DNA from 4 places in the Rhizomicrobium palustre genome. Region 1 is predicted to be linked to each of the others. Evidence: riboswitches for the same ligand, from Rfam matches in the RefSeq annotation. Region 1 holds a riboswitch; each other region holds the start of a gene.
What was found. Region 1 has a riboswitch for cobalamin ahead of FHS83_RS06450 (ribonucleoside triphosphate reductase). Riboswitches for the same ligand answer to the same signal wherever they lie in the genome.

Region 1 (3,952 bases):
GGCGACGGTCTATAACACGCTGCACCAGTTCACTGCCGCGAACCTGCTTCGCCAGGTGATGGTCGATGCGACCCGTTCCTATTTCGACACCAACACCACCGAGCATCAGCATTTCTATTACGAAGACGACGGCATGCTGGCCGATATCCCCGGCTCGGAAGCCATTGCGGTCGACAATATTCCGGAAGCCCCTGAAGGCACCCAGGTCGCGCGCGTGGATGTGGTTGTTCGCCTGAAGCGCCAGTAAAGCGGACGGCAGTAAAGCAGCCACGTGTATCGTTTTGCGGTTGCAACCCCAGCCGCAAACCACGACTCTCGCCGGGTACGATCCGGCGGGAGATATTTTATGCAAGCGCTTCTCATCATCGACGTGCAGAACGCAATGTTCAGCGGTGAGAACGGCGCGGGCCCGCTCAACGGGTGGGCCGTCGTCGCACGCATCAAAAACCTCATCGCTAATGCCCGCGCCGCCCAAGTGCCGGTGTTCTATATCCAGCATGATGGCGGGACCGGCGACGAGTTCGACAAGCACGGGCCGGGCTTTGCCTTTGTTTCCGATATCGCACCTGAACCGGGCGACAGCGTGACGGTGAAAAAGCGCAATAGCGGCTTCTACGACACCGACCTCGATCAAAAGCTGAAAGCGGCGGGGGTCGATTCGCTGGTCATCTGCGGGATGCAGACCGAATACTGCGTCGATGCCACCGTGCGCAGCGCCTTCGATCGGCATTACCGCGTCACCGTGGTGGCCGACGCGCACACCACCTTCGACAGCCAGATCCTGCCCGCCGCGACCATCATCGCCCACACGCAGCATATCTGGAACGGCCGCTTCGCGCGGCTGAAGCTTGCCGCGGATGTGAGTTTCGGGGCTTAAAGCTGGATCGGCGTAACATCTGAATCGTCATGGCCGGGTCGGAGCCCGGCCATGACGAAAAATAAAAGCGGGCGCATGAGCCTCTATTGCTTCACATAGACGCAAAACTTGTTGCCGGTGGGATCGCGCATATAAGCGCCATAAAATTCCTTGCCTTCGGGCGGACGAAAGCCGGGCGCGCCTTCATCGCTACCGCCATTCGCCATCGCGGCGGCATAAGCTTCATCAACCTCGGCTTTGCTCTTGGCCTTGAAGGCCAGCATCAGCCCATTGGCGGGAACAGCCGCTTTGCCGTCATAGGGCGAGCAGAGATAGAGGTAATGGCTATCTTCCCCTTTGGGCCCATAGCCTATCCAGCCGCCGTCGGCGAATTTGCGTTCTTCCCCAATGGCACCAAGCACGGCGTCGTAGAATTTGCCGGAGGCTTCCACATCTCGCGCGCCGATCGTCACATAGCCCAGCATGCGTCCCTTCCTCCCTCTGCCGTCAGTCACAGGCACAGAGAGGCTAGGACCAAAACGGGACAGCGGCTGCCCGTTTTTGGCAGGGCGGGCATGCGGCCAACGCCGGACACGCATCGTTTGGGTGCGAGTGCTTGATTCCACACTCAAGAATCGGCGTGACGCTTTGTCCGGCAAGTGTGAAATTTTTCGTCCGGGTCAAAATGCGCACCCACCACTTCTTGACGTTTCAGCAGGGGCGCATACACCATGTCGTTCTGCGTTACGGTTCTCTAAGGAAGTTTTCCAAAGAGTGAAAAGGGAAGCAGGTGTAACGCCTGCGCTGCCCCCGCAACTGTAAGCGGCCCTGTGCTCAGCGTTTTTGGGGACGGGATCTTGCCGAGAAAGCCACTGGCGATGCGCCGGGAAGGCTCGGTGGGAGCGCCGCGAGCCAGGAGACCGGCCGTAACCTGAACGTATGTCGAGTCCCCGGGCGGGGTGCACCAGCGGGCCCAAGCCGGCGCGAATTTGCGCGCCGCGAAGGCACGTGGCGTCTCCGCTCCCATGAAAGATCAGGTTATGCCGGCCCGTACACCTCGCCATGTCGTCAAGCGCAGCGGCGAAATCGTAGTTTTCGACGCGGCCAAGATCCGCTCCGCCATTGAGCGCGCGGGTAAAGCCAGCGGCGAATTCGAAGGAAACGAGGCCGATCTTCTCGCCATTCAGGCGGTGAAGGTGCTCTCGCACCGCTTTGCCGAATCAGCCCCGCATATCGAGCAGGTTCAGGACGTGGTCGAGCAGGTCTTGATCAGCGCCAACCATTTCGCCACCGCCCGCGCCTTTATCGTCTATCGCGAGAAGCGCGCCCGCCTGCGCACCGACAAGCAGACCGTGGTCAATGTCGAGACCTCGATCAACGAATACCTCAACCGCGCCGACTGGCGCGTGAACGCCAATGCCAATCAGGGCTATTCGCTGGGTGGGCTGATCCTCAACGTCTCCGGCAAGATGACCGCCAATTACTGGCTCTCCCACGTCTATCCGCCGGAAGCCGGACGCGCCCATCGTGAAGGCGATATCCATATCCACGATCTCGACATGCTGGCGGGCTATTGCGCCGGCTGGTCGCTGCGCACGCTTCTGACCGAAGGGCTCAATGGCGTGCCGGGCAAGGTGGAAGCCGCCCCGCCGAAGCATATGTCGAGCGCGATCGGCCAGATCGTGAACTTCCTCGGCACACTGCAGAATGAATGGGCAGGCGCGCAGGCGTTTTCCTCTTTCGACACCTATATGGCGCCCTACATCCGCAAGGATGACATGAGCTATGACGAGGTGCGCCAATGCATTCAGGAGCTGATCTATAACCTCAACGTGCCCTCACGCTGGGGCACACAGACGCCCTTCACCAACCTCACCTTCGATTGGACCTGCCCGGAAGATCTCGCCGACCAGGTGCCGATCATCGGCGGCGAGGAAATGGATTTCACCTATGGTGAATTGCAGACCGAAATGGACGCGATCAATCGCGCCTATATGGAAGTGATGACGGCGGGCGATGCCAAAGGCCGGGTCTTCACCTTCCCCATTCCGACCTACAACATCACCCCGGATTTTCCCTGGGAAAGCGAGAACGCCCAACGTCTGTTCGAAATGACGGCGAAATACGGCCTTCCCTATTTCCAGAACTTCATCAATTCCGAGCTGAAGCCGAACATGGTGCGTTCCATGTGCTGCCGCTTGCAGCTCGACCTCACCGAGCTTTTAAAGCGCGGCAACGGGCTTTTCGGATCGGCCGAACAGACCGGCTCGGTCGGTGTCGTGACGGTGAATTGTGCCCGCCTCGGCTTTGTGCATAAGGGCGATAAGCAAGCGCTCTTTGCCGCCCTCGACAATCTTCTCGACATCGGCCGCACCACACTCGAGATCAAGCGCAAGGTCATCCAGCAGCATATGGATAACGGCCTTTTCCCCTATACCAAGCGTTATCTCGGCACATTGCGCAATCACTTCTCCACGCTTGGCGTCAACGGCATCAACGAGATGATCCGTAACTTCACGAACGATGCCGAAGACATCACCACGATGCAGGGCAATGCCTTCGCGCTGGAATTTTTGGATCATGTGCGCGCCAAGATCGTCGCCTTCCAGGAAGAGACCGGCCATCTCTACAATCTGGAAGCCACGCCAGCGGAAGGCACCACCTATCGCTTCGCCCGCGAAGACAAGAAGCGCTTTCCGGACATACTGCAGGCCGGTTCCGCCGATCAGCCCTATTATACGAATTCCAGCCAGTTGCCGGTGGGCTTCACCGACGATCCCTTCGAGGCACTAACGCGGCAGGAAAAACTGCAGCGCAAATATACCGGCGGCACGGTGCTGCATCTTTACATGCAGGAGCGCGTCTCTTCGGGTGAGGCCTGCATGAAGCTGGTGCGCCGCGCGCTGACCAATTTCTCGCTGCCCTATATCACCGTGACGCCGACTTTCTCGATTTGCCCCAAGCACGGCTATATCGCGGGCGAGCATGTCTTCTGCCCCAAATGCGATGCCGATCTGATCGCCAAAAAACTTGCCGCTCCTCAGGCGGCGCAATAAAACTCCCCAACAGGATGAATGCTATGAACCAGCAGGTTTC
Region 2 (3,952 bases), 980 kb from region 1:
TTAAGGCGCGCTATGTATTTCTCATACAAATACATTGGAGGGACATATGCGCCGCTTGGCTCCTTGGGTCATGGCCTTATCTTTAGTGAGTATTCCGGCCTTGGCCGAGGGCACGATCACAGTCTCGGTGGATACGGCCAAGCCAGGGGCCAAAATCGACCGGCACATCTTCGGTCAATTCGCCGAACATCTAGGGACGCAGATCTATGATGGCATCTGGGTCGGCAAGACCTCCAAAATTCCCAATACGGGCGGCATCCGCAACGACGTGGTTGGCGCCTTGAAAGCCTTGCATGTGCCGGTGGTGCGCTGGCCGGGCGGCTGCTACGCCGACCAATATCACTGGCGCGATGGCGTCGGCAAAAAGCGCGTCGCACGCGTGAACGCGGCCTGGGGCAATGCGCCCGAGCCCAACACCTTTGGCACCGACGAATTCATGACCTTCGCCAAGCTGATCGGCGCCGAGGCTTATATCTCGCTGAATGTCGGCTCAGGCACGGTGAAGGAGGCCGCCGATTGGGTGGAATATATGACCGCCCCCACCACCGCGACGCTCGGCAAGGAACGCGCCGCCAATGGCCATCCCGAACCCTATGCGGTCCACTATATCGGCATCGGCAATGAGAGCTGGGACTGCGGCGGCCTTATGACGCCGGAAGATTACGTCCAGCAGATGAAGCTCTATGCCCGCTTCGTCAACAACTACAACACCGCCGTGCCGACCCAGAAAGTGGCGGTAGGCCCGGGCGGCGATGACACGGTATGGACCGATGCGGTAATGGAGACCTGGAAGAAGCGCCATGGCTGGTCGTTCGACATCAACGGCATGTCGCTGCATTCCTATACCTGGGGCGCTTGGCCGCCCTCGCATCCCTCGACCGGCTTTGGCGAAGACGAATACGCCTTCATGCTGAAGGACACGCTGCATATGGAGCCGCTGGTCGCCAAACAGGCGGCGGCGATGGACAAGTTCGATCCCGAAAAGAAGATCTCGCTGACGGTGGATGAATGGGGCGCGTGGCTGGCGCCGACGCCGGGCTCCAATCCCGCCTTCCTGCAGCAGCAGAACTCGCAGCGTGACGCCGTTCTGGCCGCGCTCAATCTCAACATCTTCTTCCGCCATGCCGACCGCATCCGCATGACCAACATCGCCCAGATGGTGAATGTGCTGCAGGCGATGATCCTGACCGAAGGCAATAAGATGGTGCTGACACCCACCTATCATCTCTTCAAGATGTATGTGCCCTTCCAGGATTCCACCTTCCTGCCGGTGAGCTTCGATGCGGGCACCTATAAATTCGGCGATATCACCTTGCCGAAGGTCGATGCGGTCGCCGCCAAGACCAAGGACGGCAAGATCGTCATCGCGCTGACCAATATCGATGCCAAATCGCCTGCAAGCTTCAGCGTGAAACTGCCCGGCGCGTTGGGCACGGCAAAGGGTGAGGTTCTTTCCGCACCCAAGCTCGACAGCGTGAACAGCTTCACCGCACCCGAAACGGTAAAACCGAAAGCGGTCTCCGCCACGGTCACGGACGGCACACTTTCGATCACGCTCGCGCCCGCCTCGGTCACGGTGCTGACGCTGAACTGATTTTTCTTTTCACGATGACTTCCGGCGCTACCCGAAACGGTGGCGCCGTTTTTTTGCCCGCCGCACACCGCATATGAAGATATAAAGATTTCTTTATATGCTTGTTGACAGGCTTGCCCCTCTTCCTCTTAATGTCCGTGTCGAGGTTCTTCCGTCAGACGACCGGCGGAAGCTAAGAGGGAATTCGGTGCGCCGAGAGGCAATGCCGAAGCTGCCCCCGCAACTGTAAGCGGCGAGTGGGTGCCGATGATGTCACTGACGCAGGTTTAGCGTTGGGAAGACCGGCCCCCGCGCTGACCCGTGAGCCAGGAGACCTGCCCCGGCGAAAGAACGTCCACGGGCGGGGTGCTCCGGTGAGGCGCATGCGAGCTGGCAGGATTGCCGGTCAATTTCGCACGCGTTCTTTTCAATCTCCTCCGGGACTGGATTTACCTGCCGCCGCGCAACACGCGCGTTTGCGGCGCTTCAACGAGGCGTATCCATGTCCATTCTTGTCTCCAATCTCGGCTTCCCGCGTATCGGGACACGCCGCGAACTGAAAAAAGCGCTGGAAGAATTCTGGTCAGGCCAGATCAGCGCGGAAGTCCTGCAAACTCGCGCCAAAGCGCTGCGCGCTGGGGCTTGGGAGCGGCAAAAATCCGCCGGGATCGATGTCATCCCGAGCAATGATTTCTCACTCTATGATCATGTTCTCGACACCAGTGTGATGGTGGGCGCTGTGCCAGAGCACTATCTGATGCCGAAAGGCCCGGTGGCGCTCGACACCTATTTCGCCATGGCGCGTGGCACACGCGGGCGCTCCGGCTGCGACCTGCATGCGCAGGAAATGACGAAGTGGTTCGACACCAATTACCACTACATGGTGCCGCAATTTTTGGCGGATCAGGATTTCGAGCAGTGCACGACGAAGCCTTTGGATGAATTCCGTGAAGCCAGGGCGCTGGGCATCGCCACGCGCCCCGTTCTCGTCGGCCCGGTCACCTTCCTGCTTCTCGGCAAACCCGCGGGCGAGAAGTTCGACACGCTGCGGCTTCTGCCTGCGCTGCTGCCCGTTTACGCCTCGGTCTTGAAGCAACTCGCGGCGGAAGGCGCAGACTGGGTACAGATCGATGAGCCCTGCCTGGTGCAGGATTTAAGCGACGCCGCCAAAGAAGCGCTGCGCTTTGCCTATCAGACTCTGGCCGCCGAAGTGCCCCAAGTGAAGCTGATGCTCACCACCTATTTCGGCGGGCTTGGCGATAATCTCGAAACCGCGCTGGCCCTGCCGGTGGCGGGGCTGCATCTTGATCTGGTGCGCGCGCTGGATCAGCTCGATAGCGTGCTCGCCAAGGCGCCGGAGGACCTCACCCTGTCGCTCGGCCTTGTCGATGGCCGCAACATCTGGCGCAGCGATCTCTGCGCCAAGCTTGAAACGGCGGAGAAGGTTTTGGCGAAGCGCAAGCCTGAAAAGGTGATGCTGGCGCCGTCCTGCTCGCTCATCCATTCGCCCATCGACCTCGAGTTGGAAACCGGGCTCGATCCCGATCTGAAAAGCTGGCTCGCTTTCTCGGTGCAGAAGCTGGATGAGCTTTCCATTCTCGGCCGGGCGTTGAATGAAGGCCGCGGCGCGGTGGCAGACGCTTTGGAGGCCTCTTCGCAAGCGGCCGCAAAGCGCAAGACCTCGCCCAAGATTCACAATGCGGCGGTGAAAGCGCGGCTGGAAGAGGTGACGCCGCAAATGACGGCGCGCGCCTCTGCCTATCCCGAACGGCGCAAAGCGCAAAAAGCCTATCTCGGCCTGCCGCTGTACCCCACCACCACCATCGGCTCTTTCCCGCAAACCAAAGTGGTGCGTGAGGCACGCGCCTCCCACGCTAAAGGCATGCTCGATGATGCGGCTTACGACGAGTTCCTCCGCCGCGAGACGGAAGCTTGCGTGCGCTGGCAGGAGGAAGCGGGCATCGATGTGCTGGTGCATGGCGAGTTCGAACGCAATGACATGGTGCAGTATTTCGGCGAGCAGCTTTCCGGCTTTGCCTTCACCAAACATGCCTGGGTGCAAAGCTATGGCTCGCGCTATGTCCGCCCGCCGGTGATTTTCGGCGATGTCAGCCGCCCGAAGCCCATGACCGTGAAGTGGACGCGTTATGCCCAATCGCTCACCAAGAAGCCGATGAAAGGCATGCTGACGGGGCCGGTGACGATCCTGCAATGGTCCTTTGTGCGCGATGACCTGCCGCGCGATGCGGTGTGTGCGCAGATCGCGCTCGCCTTGCGTGATGAGCTGGCCGATCTGGAAGCGGCGGGCATTTCGGTGATCCAAGTGGATGAGCCTGCCGTGCGCGAAGGTCTGCCGCTGCGCCGCAAGGACTGGGTGCT
Region 3 (3,952 bases), 1.2 Mb from region 1:
GCCCGCGGGAATGGTGCGCAGGGCTTGCCAAACCTCCATCTGAAAATCGGTGCCGCGCACCCCGATGGCGAGCCTGTCGAGCCGCGTCACCTCTCCGGCGAAATAGGCCGTGAAGGCATCGCGCAGGCCGAAGGGGTTGGGTTGGTCCATGATGTCGCCGCCGGAAAAGGCTTTTTGCCAGCGCGCGCCCTCATACCAACCAAAGAGAAGCAAGCGCCCCTCTTGATCGCAAACGAGGTGGGATGGGCCTAAAGGCGTGTCGAAGGCGTCATGATAAAGCACGGTCTGCATCCTGAGCCCAAAGATGCTGGGCGGCATAGGCCCGCCAGGGCCGCCAATTCTCCGCCCGCGCTAATAGGGCGGAGGGCGCTGGCCGCGCACCACCTTCCTCCATCGCCCTGAGAAGCGCGAGGTCCGCGGCGGGAAAGGCATCGCTGTCGCGCAGCGCGCGTAGGGCCCAGTACTGCGCCGTCCACGGACCGAAGCCCGGCAACTGCGTGAGCCGCGCGATGACGGTTTCGAAGGCGCCGTGCACATCCAGAAGACGCGGATCGGCGTTCGCCGCATCGGCCAATGCGGATAATGCCTTCTTTCGGGCGTTGGGCATGCCGAAGCTGGAAAGATCGGCCGCGGCGAGGCGCACGGCGTCTGGAAAGATCGCCTTCAGCCGCTCGTCGCCTGTGATGTCGGGCGTCAGTATGGGAGAGGTCAGCGCCACCAGCTTGCAGGCCAGTTTGCGCGCCGCAGCCACGCTCACCTGCTGACCAAGAATGGCGCGCACGGCAAGTTCGAACGCGTCCCAAGTGCCCGGCGTGCGCAAACCCGGCCGTTTGGCGATCAGCGGCGCGAGATGGGCATCCGCCGAAAGATGCGCGCCGATAGCGGCAACATCCGCATCAAGATCGAAGAGGCGCCGCAACCGCCCAACAATCGCGAGCAAGTGGCGCGGCTCGGCGAAGCGGATAGCTGCAACAAGATGCCCCTTCCCTGGCCGCACCTCGATGGCACCCATATGCCCATGAAGCGAGATGGTGCGGGCGTAGCGCGAGGGCTCGGCGATCTCGACACCATCTACCGCACGCCCGCCCAAAAACGCGATCATCTGATCCCAATCATAAGGCGCGCGATAGCCGAGCTTGACGGTGATCGCACCTATCGCGGCTTTGCGCGCCCTAAGCTCGCTTGGGCTTTTGCCATAGAGTTTGCGGAACGCATCATTGAAACGCCGGACAGAGCCGAAGCCTGAGGCTTCCGCGATTTCGCTCATTGATAGAGCAGTGTCTTGAATAAGCTGCTTGGCGAAAAGGATACGGCGTGTCTGCGCCACGACCACCGGTGAGGCGCCGAGATGTTTCTCGAACAAACGGCGCAATTGGCGTTCGCCAACACCAAGCCTGTCGGCGAGTTCTGCGATATTCGCCTCACTATCCAAATGACCTTCGGCGATCAGCGCAAGCGCGCGCGATACGGTATTGGAGGTCCCGCGCCAGGCAGCAGCATCGGGCGAGATTTCCGGGCGACAGCGCAGGCAGGGACGAAAGCCTGCTTCTTGAGCGGCAGCAGCACTCGGAAAGAAGCGGCAATTCTCTGGCTTTGCGGTGCGGGCCGGGCAGATCGGGCGGCAGTAGATGCCGGTAGACGTAATCGCCACAAACAAACGTCCGTCGAAGCGCGCATCGCGGCTCGCCAAGGCCCGGTAGCAGATGTCGAAAGGTGGCATATCCATGGCGGCCATCATGGCGCAAAAGACACGCCTCGTCTGGCCATTTTCGGACGTCTACGTCCGGCGGTTGACCCCAGGGCCAAAAGCGGTCTAGCAGTGCCCCAGGTGTCAGGTTTAGGGAACGCGAAAGCGGCTGCCCCCGCAACTGTGCCCGGCGAGAACGCTTCCAAACGCCACTGGGATATCCCGGGAAGGCGGAAGCGGACGAAGACCCGGAAAGCCAGGAGACCTGCCTGATGCTGTCGTCCTGTTTCCGGCCGGGGTGCGCCGAAAACTGCGGGGGAAACCGTCGCGACGACAGTATTGGAGTCGTCGCGGGAAGTATGATCCATCTTTGGAGTTCATGCGGGATATCCCGCGTGCCGGCTCTTGGCGCAAACCAGGAGAACGTCATGCGTAAACTACTTTTATCATCCGCTGCTGTGATGAGCCTTGCCTCGGCTGCGGGCGCTGAAACCATCGTCGTCAGTGCCACACGCACGCCCGAGCCTGCCGCCGTCACCGGCGCCAGCATTTCGGTGATCAGCGCATCCGATCTTGAAGCCCGTCAAACCGTCATTCTGTCGGACGCTCTGGCGACCGCGCCGGGCGTGACCGTGATCCGCAATGGCGGTGTCGGCCAGACCACCTCGGTCCTGCTGCGTGGCGCCGAAGTCGGCCAGTCCGTGGTGCTCGTGGATGGCGTGCGCATCAATGATCCCTCTGCCCCGACCGGCCAGGCCTTGATGGGTGACGTGCTCGCCAATGGTCTTGAGCGCGTGGAAGTGCTGCGCGGCCCGCAATCGACGCTGTATGGCAGCGATGCCATCGGCGGCGTCATCAGCCTCGTCACCGCGCGTGGCGGAGAAAACAAGGCGACGCTGACGGCGGAAGCCGGTTCGCTCGACACCGTGCATGTGAACGCCGCGGCCAGGGGCAGCTATTCCACGCTTGATTTCGGCGCGGCAGCGAATTTCTACACTACCAACAGCGTCTCGGCTGCCGACAGCCGCAATGGCAATTCGGAAGCGGACGGCTATCATCACTTCGGCGCCACCGGCAATCTGCGCTGGCACGCGACTGAGGAAGTGAGCGTTGACGCGCGCGTCTATTACACCCGTGCGCGTGACAGCTTCGATGGCTTCCCGCCGCCGAACTACACCCTTGCCGATACGCATCAATACGGCACCAATGAACTTCTGGCGCTCTATGGCGGCGTGAATGGCGATTTCTTGAACGGTCGTTTCACCAATCGTCTGTCCATCAGCCGCAGCGACAGCGACCGCAAGACCTTTGACACCGTGCAGGATTTCTACGGCAAAGGCGGCACCACCAGCATCGAATATCAGGGCGGCTATAAGCTGAACCAGACCGATGTCGTTACCTTCGGCTATGAGCATGAACGCACCAGCTTCGCCCAGAAGGGCCAGTATGATGCGGCAGCGATCGGCGGTGCGGTGCGCGTCGATGGCGTCTATGGCCAGCTTCAGGTTTCTCCGCTCTCGAACCTGACGGTTACGGTCGGCACCCGCTACAGCCATAATAGCCAGTTCGGCGATCACACCTCTTACAAGGCCAATGTCGCCTATCAACTGGCGGAAGGCACCACGCTGCGCGCCAATATCGGCGACGGCTTCAAGGCCCCGGCGCTGTATCAGCTCTATTCGCCCTACTCCAACCCGGTGACCCAGCTGAAGCCGGAACTGGCGACGGGCTGGGAAGCGGGCATCGATCAGGCCGTCGGCGGCTGGGTGGTTTCGGCGACCTATTTCTCGCGCGCCACGACCAACCAGATCGATTTCTTCTCCTGCTGGGGCGTTACCTCCACCGCCTGCTCGCTGCGCGCCAATGAAGGCGGCTATTACTACAACGTAGCGCGTTCGCTGGCGAAGGGCATCGAAGTGGAAGCCTCTGGCGAGATCGTGGAGGGCCTGAAGGCCAGCCTCAGCTACACCAACCTCACCAACCTCAACCAGATCACCCGCCTGCAACTGGCGCGCCGCCCGCATGATAGCGTGAGCGGCACGCTCACCTGGCAGGCACTCAGCGATCTGTCGCTCGGCACCTCGCTGACCTATGTCGGCAGCCGCTTCGACGATGCCGGCCACTTCACCAAGCTCAAGGATCGCGCTGAACTCGGCTTCTTCGCCAACTACAGCCTGGCCAAGGGTCTCGAACTGTTCGGGCGGGTTGAGAACGTGACGGATAACCGTGATGAACTGACCGGTGGCTACGGCACCATCGGGCGCA
Region 4 (3,952 bases), 1.2 Mb from region 1:
TTCGCTTCGCCATAGATATGGTTGTTGATGATCTTGATCGGCATTGTGGCAGAGGACGCGCCGCCCTCGATACCGAAGTCGTTGATCGCGAATACCGGCTTGGCATAGGCGCTGGCGGGCTGCGGGCCTAAGAACTCGACCTTTGTCGTCATCAGGGTCTGCAGATATTTTTCGCCGGCTCCCTGATCGATGACGATCTTATGCGGCACCTGCACGCCGCTTTCGGGGCGGTAATCGGAAATCTGGGTAATGATTTTCTGCGAGCCCCGCTGTTCAACGATTTTCGCAAGCAGATGCGTCTTCACATCGAACCAGGCTTCGAAAGCCTTGCCGCCTTTGGGTGTGATGATAAGCACGTCATAGCGCCCGTTCGCATCGGCGATTTCGCCTTTGCCTTCGATGCTGGCGCCGCCATGATCGGCAAGCCACCATTTGTTGGAAGTGCGATAGGCATCGTTCACCGCCACTACCAGCGCGTCGCCACCTTTTTTCTCGGAAATGTCTCCCGAGCTATCGCGCTCCCATGGTGCGGTTCCGTCAAAGCCTTCGGCGCCTTTGAAGGGGCCAAGATCGAAATCGCTAATGGTGCGCCCGTCCTTCAGATCGGAAAGGCTGTGGGTGATGCCCTTCAAGCCCTGACCGTCATAACTGGCTTCGGTTTTCAGCGTGGCTTTGCTATCCCAGGCCACGCCACCCATGGCTGTTTTATTGGCCTTCAAGATTTCATCTGGTGCGCCCGCGGCAAGCGCGGCCATGCTGGTCGCGGTTAAGAACGCGAGTGCGGCAATCTTCGATTTCATGTGCTATCCCCTCTGGATCGCCAGGATGTAGGAACGGGATCAGGAAACGACAATATGCGTAGCCATCATAGGACCATTGCCGTTCTTGCCTGTTTTTTTACGAGCTTCCTCACTTGTAATGCCGAGGCGGCGCCCCAGCGCGTGGTCTCCACCTTCCTCTGCACCGACGAGTATGTCTTCCGGCTTTTGCCGAAGGAGCGCATTGCCGCGCTCTCCTATGAAGCGGTGGACCGCCACCCGGTCGTCTCAACCATCGCCGATGCGGCCCTTGGCCTGCCGGTCATCCGCCCCTCCACTGAAACGGTGATGGCGAAAAACCCTGATCTCGTCGTGATGTATGCGGGGACCAATCCGCGCCTGCATCAGAATTTGCAGCGGCTCGGGGTGCAGATCCTGGACGTGCCTTGGGCCAACAGCCTTACCGAAATCCGTCAGATCACCCTGATGCTGGGCGATGAACTCGGCGCCCCCGGAAAGGCCAAGGCGCTGGTGGCAGAAATGGATGTGAGGGTGGCGCGGGCTAAGGCAGCCGCGCCCCATCCCCCAGTCTCGGCCATTCTTTACGAGCCGCAAGGCTATGCCCAGGTGCAGGGGGTGACCGACGAGGTTCTGCGCCTTGCCGGGATCGTTAATGCCGCCCCGCCCAATGCCTTGACCCGGGCCGGGCAACTGCCGGTCGAGGCGGTGATAGCCACCGCGCCCGAGCTTCTCATCCTGGGGGGGGAGGAGAAAAGCGGCTCCGCCCGGGCCTATGCCGTCCTGCACCACCCGGCGTTTAAGGCGCTGGAGGGGCGGACCCATATGGAATTCCTCACCCTCACACCCTTGATGTGCCCCGGCCCCTGGTCGGTTCAGAGCGCCGCCCCACTTCTCGGCCTCGCCAAGCGGGCGCGCACCTCTAGGGACTAGCCCTGGGGTTGGCGGCTGAGCCGTGATGGCTTAGATTCGACCCCAGCGCACCGGAAAGGGAACGCGGGTGGAAATCCCGTGGCTGCCCCCGCAACTGTCAGCGGCGCCTCGCGCGGTCGGCCACTGGTCTTTGACTGGGAAGGCCCCGCATATCGAGCCGCAAAGCCAGGAAACCTGCCGGCGCGTGTCGTCCATCATCCGGCCGGGGTGTGCCGGGGGATAGCCGTTTTCACGGCCGCGGCGACAGAAAGGCCGCGATGGACGCGACAGTGATTTCCTCGGTGCGAGGCAAAAGCGTCAGCAGAGACGCCCGCCTCACGCTGCTTCTGCTTTTGACCGCGCTTCTCTTCGGGGCGTGGTCTTTCTTGTTGGGCCCGACCGGCCTTTCCCCCATGGCGCTGTTGCAAGGCCTCATCGATGGTCATGGCACGGCTGGCATCGTGGCGCAGGAAATCCGTCTGCCGCGCGCGGCCCTCGCGCTAGTGGTCGGCGCGGCGTTGGGGGCGAGCGGCGCCGCGCTGCAGGGCCTCTTTGCCAATCCTCTGGCAGAGCCTGGCGTCACAGGCGTCACCTCCACCGCTGGACTCGGCGCTGTGGTGGCGCTCTATTTCGGCCTTGTCGCCACTCATCCCTTAGCCTTACCGCTGTTTGCGATCCTGGGGGCGCTGGTCTCCGCAGGTCTGCTTTTCGCACTCTCCAAAAGCGGAGCAGGGCCGGTGGCGTTGGTTTTGGCCGGTGTCGCGATTTCCAGTTTCGCCACCGCGCTCACCGCGCTTGCGCTCTCCATGTCCGCCAATCCCTACGCCATGAGCGAGATGGTGCTGTGGATGCTGGGCTCCTTGAAAGACCGCACCCTTCACGATCTCGCTTATGCCGTGCCGCTCGCGGCCCTTGGGCTCGCGCTTCTGGTCTCGACGGGGCGCGGCCTTGATGCCCTCACGCTAGGTGAGGAAACCGCTGAGAGCCTTGGCGTGCGTGTGAGCTCGATCCGGGGCCGGGTGGTAATTGGTGTGGCGCTGGCGACGGGCGCGGCCACGGCGGTGGCGGGCGCGGTAAGCTTTGTTGGCCTCGTCGTGCCCCATCTTTTGCGCCCCTTCTATGGCCACCAGCCCTCCCGCCTCATTCTGCCATCCGCGCTTGGTGGCGCCGCACTTGTGGCAGGGGCGGATGTCGCCTTGCGCCTGATCGCGCCCGATGGGCAGCTCCTTCTCGGCGTCGTCACGGCTATGTTTGGCGCGCCTTTCTTCCTCTGGCTGATCCTGAAGCTTAGGAGAGACGTATGAGCGCCCTTGAGCTTGAAAACGTCTCGGTCGCCTTTGCGGGCCGCAATGCAGTCTCCGCTGTTTCGGTGGCCATCAATGCGGGCGAGGTGACCGGCATTGTCGGCCCTAATGGCGCGGGCAAGACGACGCTGCTGCGCTCTGTGCTGGGCTTTCAGAAACTCACGCGCGGCAATATCCGTATCCTCGGTCGTCCGCTCGCCGATTGGGATCGCACAGCTCTGGCCCGCCATATGGCCTATCTGCCGCAAGGCGGGGATGCGCGCTGGCCCATGCTGGCGAGCGAGGTGGTGATGCTCGGCCGCCTGCCGCATCGCGCGCCATTCCAGCGATCGGCTGCCTCTGACGAGCTGGCTGTTGCCCATGCACTGGCCCGTGCCGACGCCGCCGAATTCGTCGCCCGCCGCATGGACCAGCTTTCGGCTGGCGAGCGCGCCCGCGTGCTCTTCGCCCGCGCGCTGGCGACCGGGGCCGATATCCTGATCGCCGATGAGCCTGCCGCCTATCTTGATCCCTCCCACCAGCTCCGTCTGATGGATCTGCTGCGGGAAGAGGCGGCGCGGGGCACGGCGGTGATCCTGACCTTGCACGATCTGGCCCTGGCGGGCAGCCATTGCGACCGGGTGCTGGTGATGTCCGGCGGCCGCCTCGACACGGAAGGCCCGCCGGCAGAGGCGCTGGCCGACGCTACCCTGGCACGGGTGTTCCAGATCGTCCGTGCCGAGTCGCATGGCGCTTATCGCCGGATATAAGTCCCATAAAAATCACAAATGTCGCAGCCTCCCCGAGGGACGCGCCCTGACTTATGATGGGGTGCAGTTGGGGAGGGGAAAATGGTGAAGCGACCGCTTGCGGTTTGGGTCTTGTGTCTGGGTAATGGCTTACTCGCGGTTTTTTTGATCGCAGCCAGCCTGATCGCGCAAACGCGCGGCTTTGAGCCATGGCAGGCCGCCATCAGCGGTA

Region 2: linked by a shared signal. The riboswitch ahead of metE (5-methyltetrahydropteroyltriglutamate--homocysteine S-methyltransferase) and the one ahead of FHS83_RS06450 (ribonucleoside triphosphate reductase) in region 1 are both predicted to bind cobalamin.
Region 3: linked by a shared signal. The riboswitch ahead of FHS83_RS11715 (TonB-dependent receptor plug domain-containing protein) and the one ahead of FHS83_RS06450 (ribonucleoside triphosphate reductase) in region 1 are both predicted to bind cobalamin.
Region 4: linked by a shared signal. The riboswitch ahead of FHS83_RS00950 (FecCD family ABC transporter permease) and the one ahead of FHS83_RS06450 (ribonucleoside triphosphate reductase) in region 1 are both predicted to bind cobalamin.

The regions. Positions count from the first base shown of each region.
Region 1 is NZ_JAASRM010000001.1:1,424,319-1,428,270, forward strand. Features, by position in the region: gene irrA (iron response transcriptional regulator IrrA) at 1-247, shown strand, start outside; gene FHS83_RS06440 (cysteine hydrolase family protein) at 347-877, shown strand; gene FHS83_RS06445 (VOC family protein) at 961-1,341, opposite strand; cobalamin riboswitch at 1,587-1,799, shown strand; gene FHS83_RS06450 (ribonucleoside triphosphate reductase) at 1,897-3,912, shown strand; gene nrdD (anaerobic ribonucleoside-triphosphate reductase) at 3,936-3,952, shown strand, end outside.
Region 2 is NZ_JAASRM010000001.1:2,407,503-2,411,454, reverse strand. Features, by position in the region: gene FHS83_RS10835 (alpha-N-arabinofuranosidase) at 47-1,594, shown strand; cobalamin riboswitch at 1,721-1,930, shown strand; gene metE (5-methyltetrahydropteroyltriglutamate--homocysteine S-methyltransferase) at 2,076-3,952, shown strand, end outside.
Region 3 is NZ_JAASRM010000001.1:2,624,618-2,628,569, reverse strand. Features, by position in the region: gene FHS83_RS19665 (methylated-DNA--[protein]-cysteine S-methyltransferase) at 1-291, opposite strand, end outside; gene FHS83_RS11720 (DNA-3-methyladenine glycosylase 2 family protein) at 269-1,726, opposite strand; cobalamin riboswitch at 1,817-1,974, shown strand; gene FHS83_RS11715 (TonB-dependent receptor plug domain-containing protein) at 2,116-3,952, shown strand, end outside.
Region 4 is NZ_JAASRM010000001.1:228,780-232,731, reverse strand. Features, by position in the region: gene FHS83_RS00960 (aspartyl protease family protein) at 1-800, opposite strand, end outside; gene FHS83_RS00955 (ABC transporter substrate-binding protein) at 855-1,709, shown strand; cobalamin riboswitch at 1,719-1,905, shown strand; gene FHS83_RS00950 (FecCD family ABC transporter permease) at 1,967-2,992, shown strand; gene FHS83_RS00945 (ABC transporter ATP-binding protein) at 2,989-3,741, shown strand; gene FHS83_RS00940 (hypothetical protein) at 3,823-3,952, shown strand, end outside.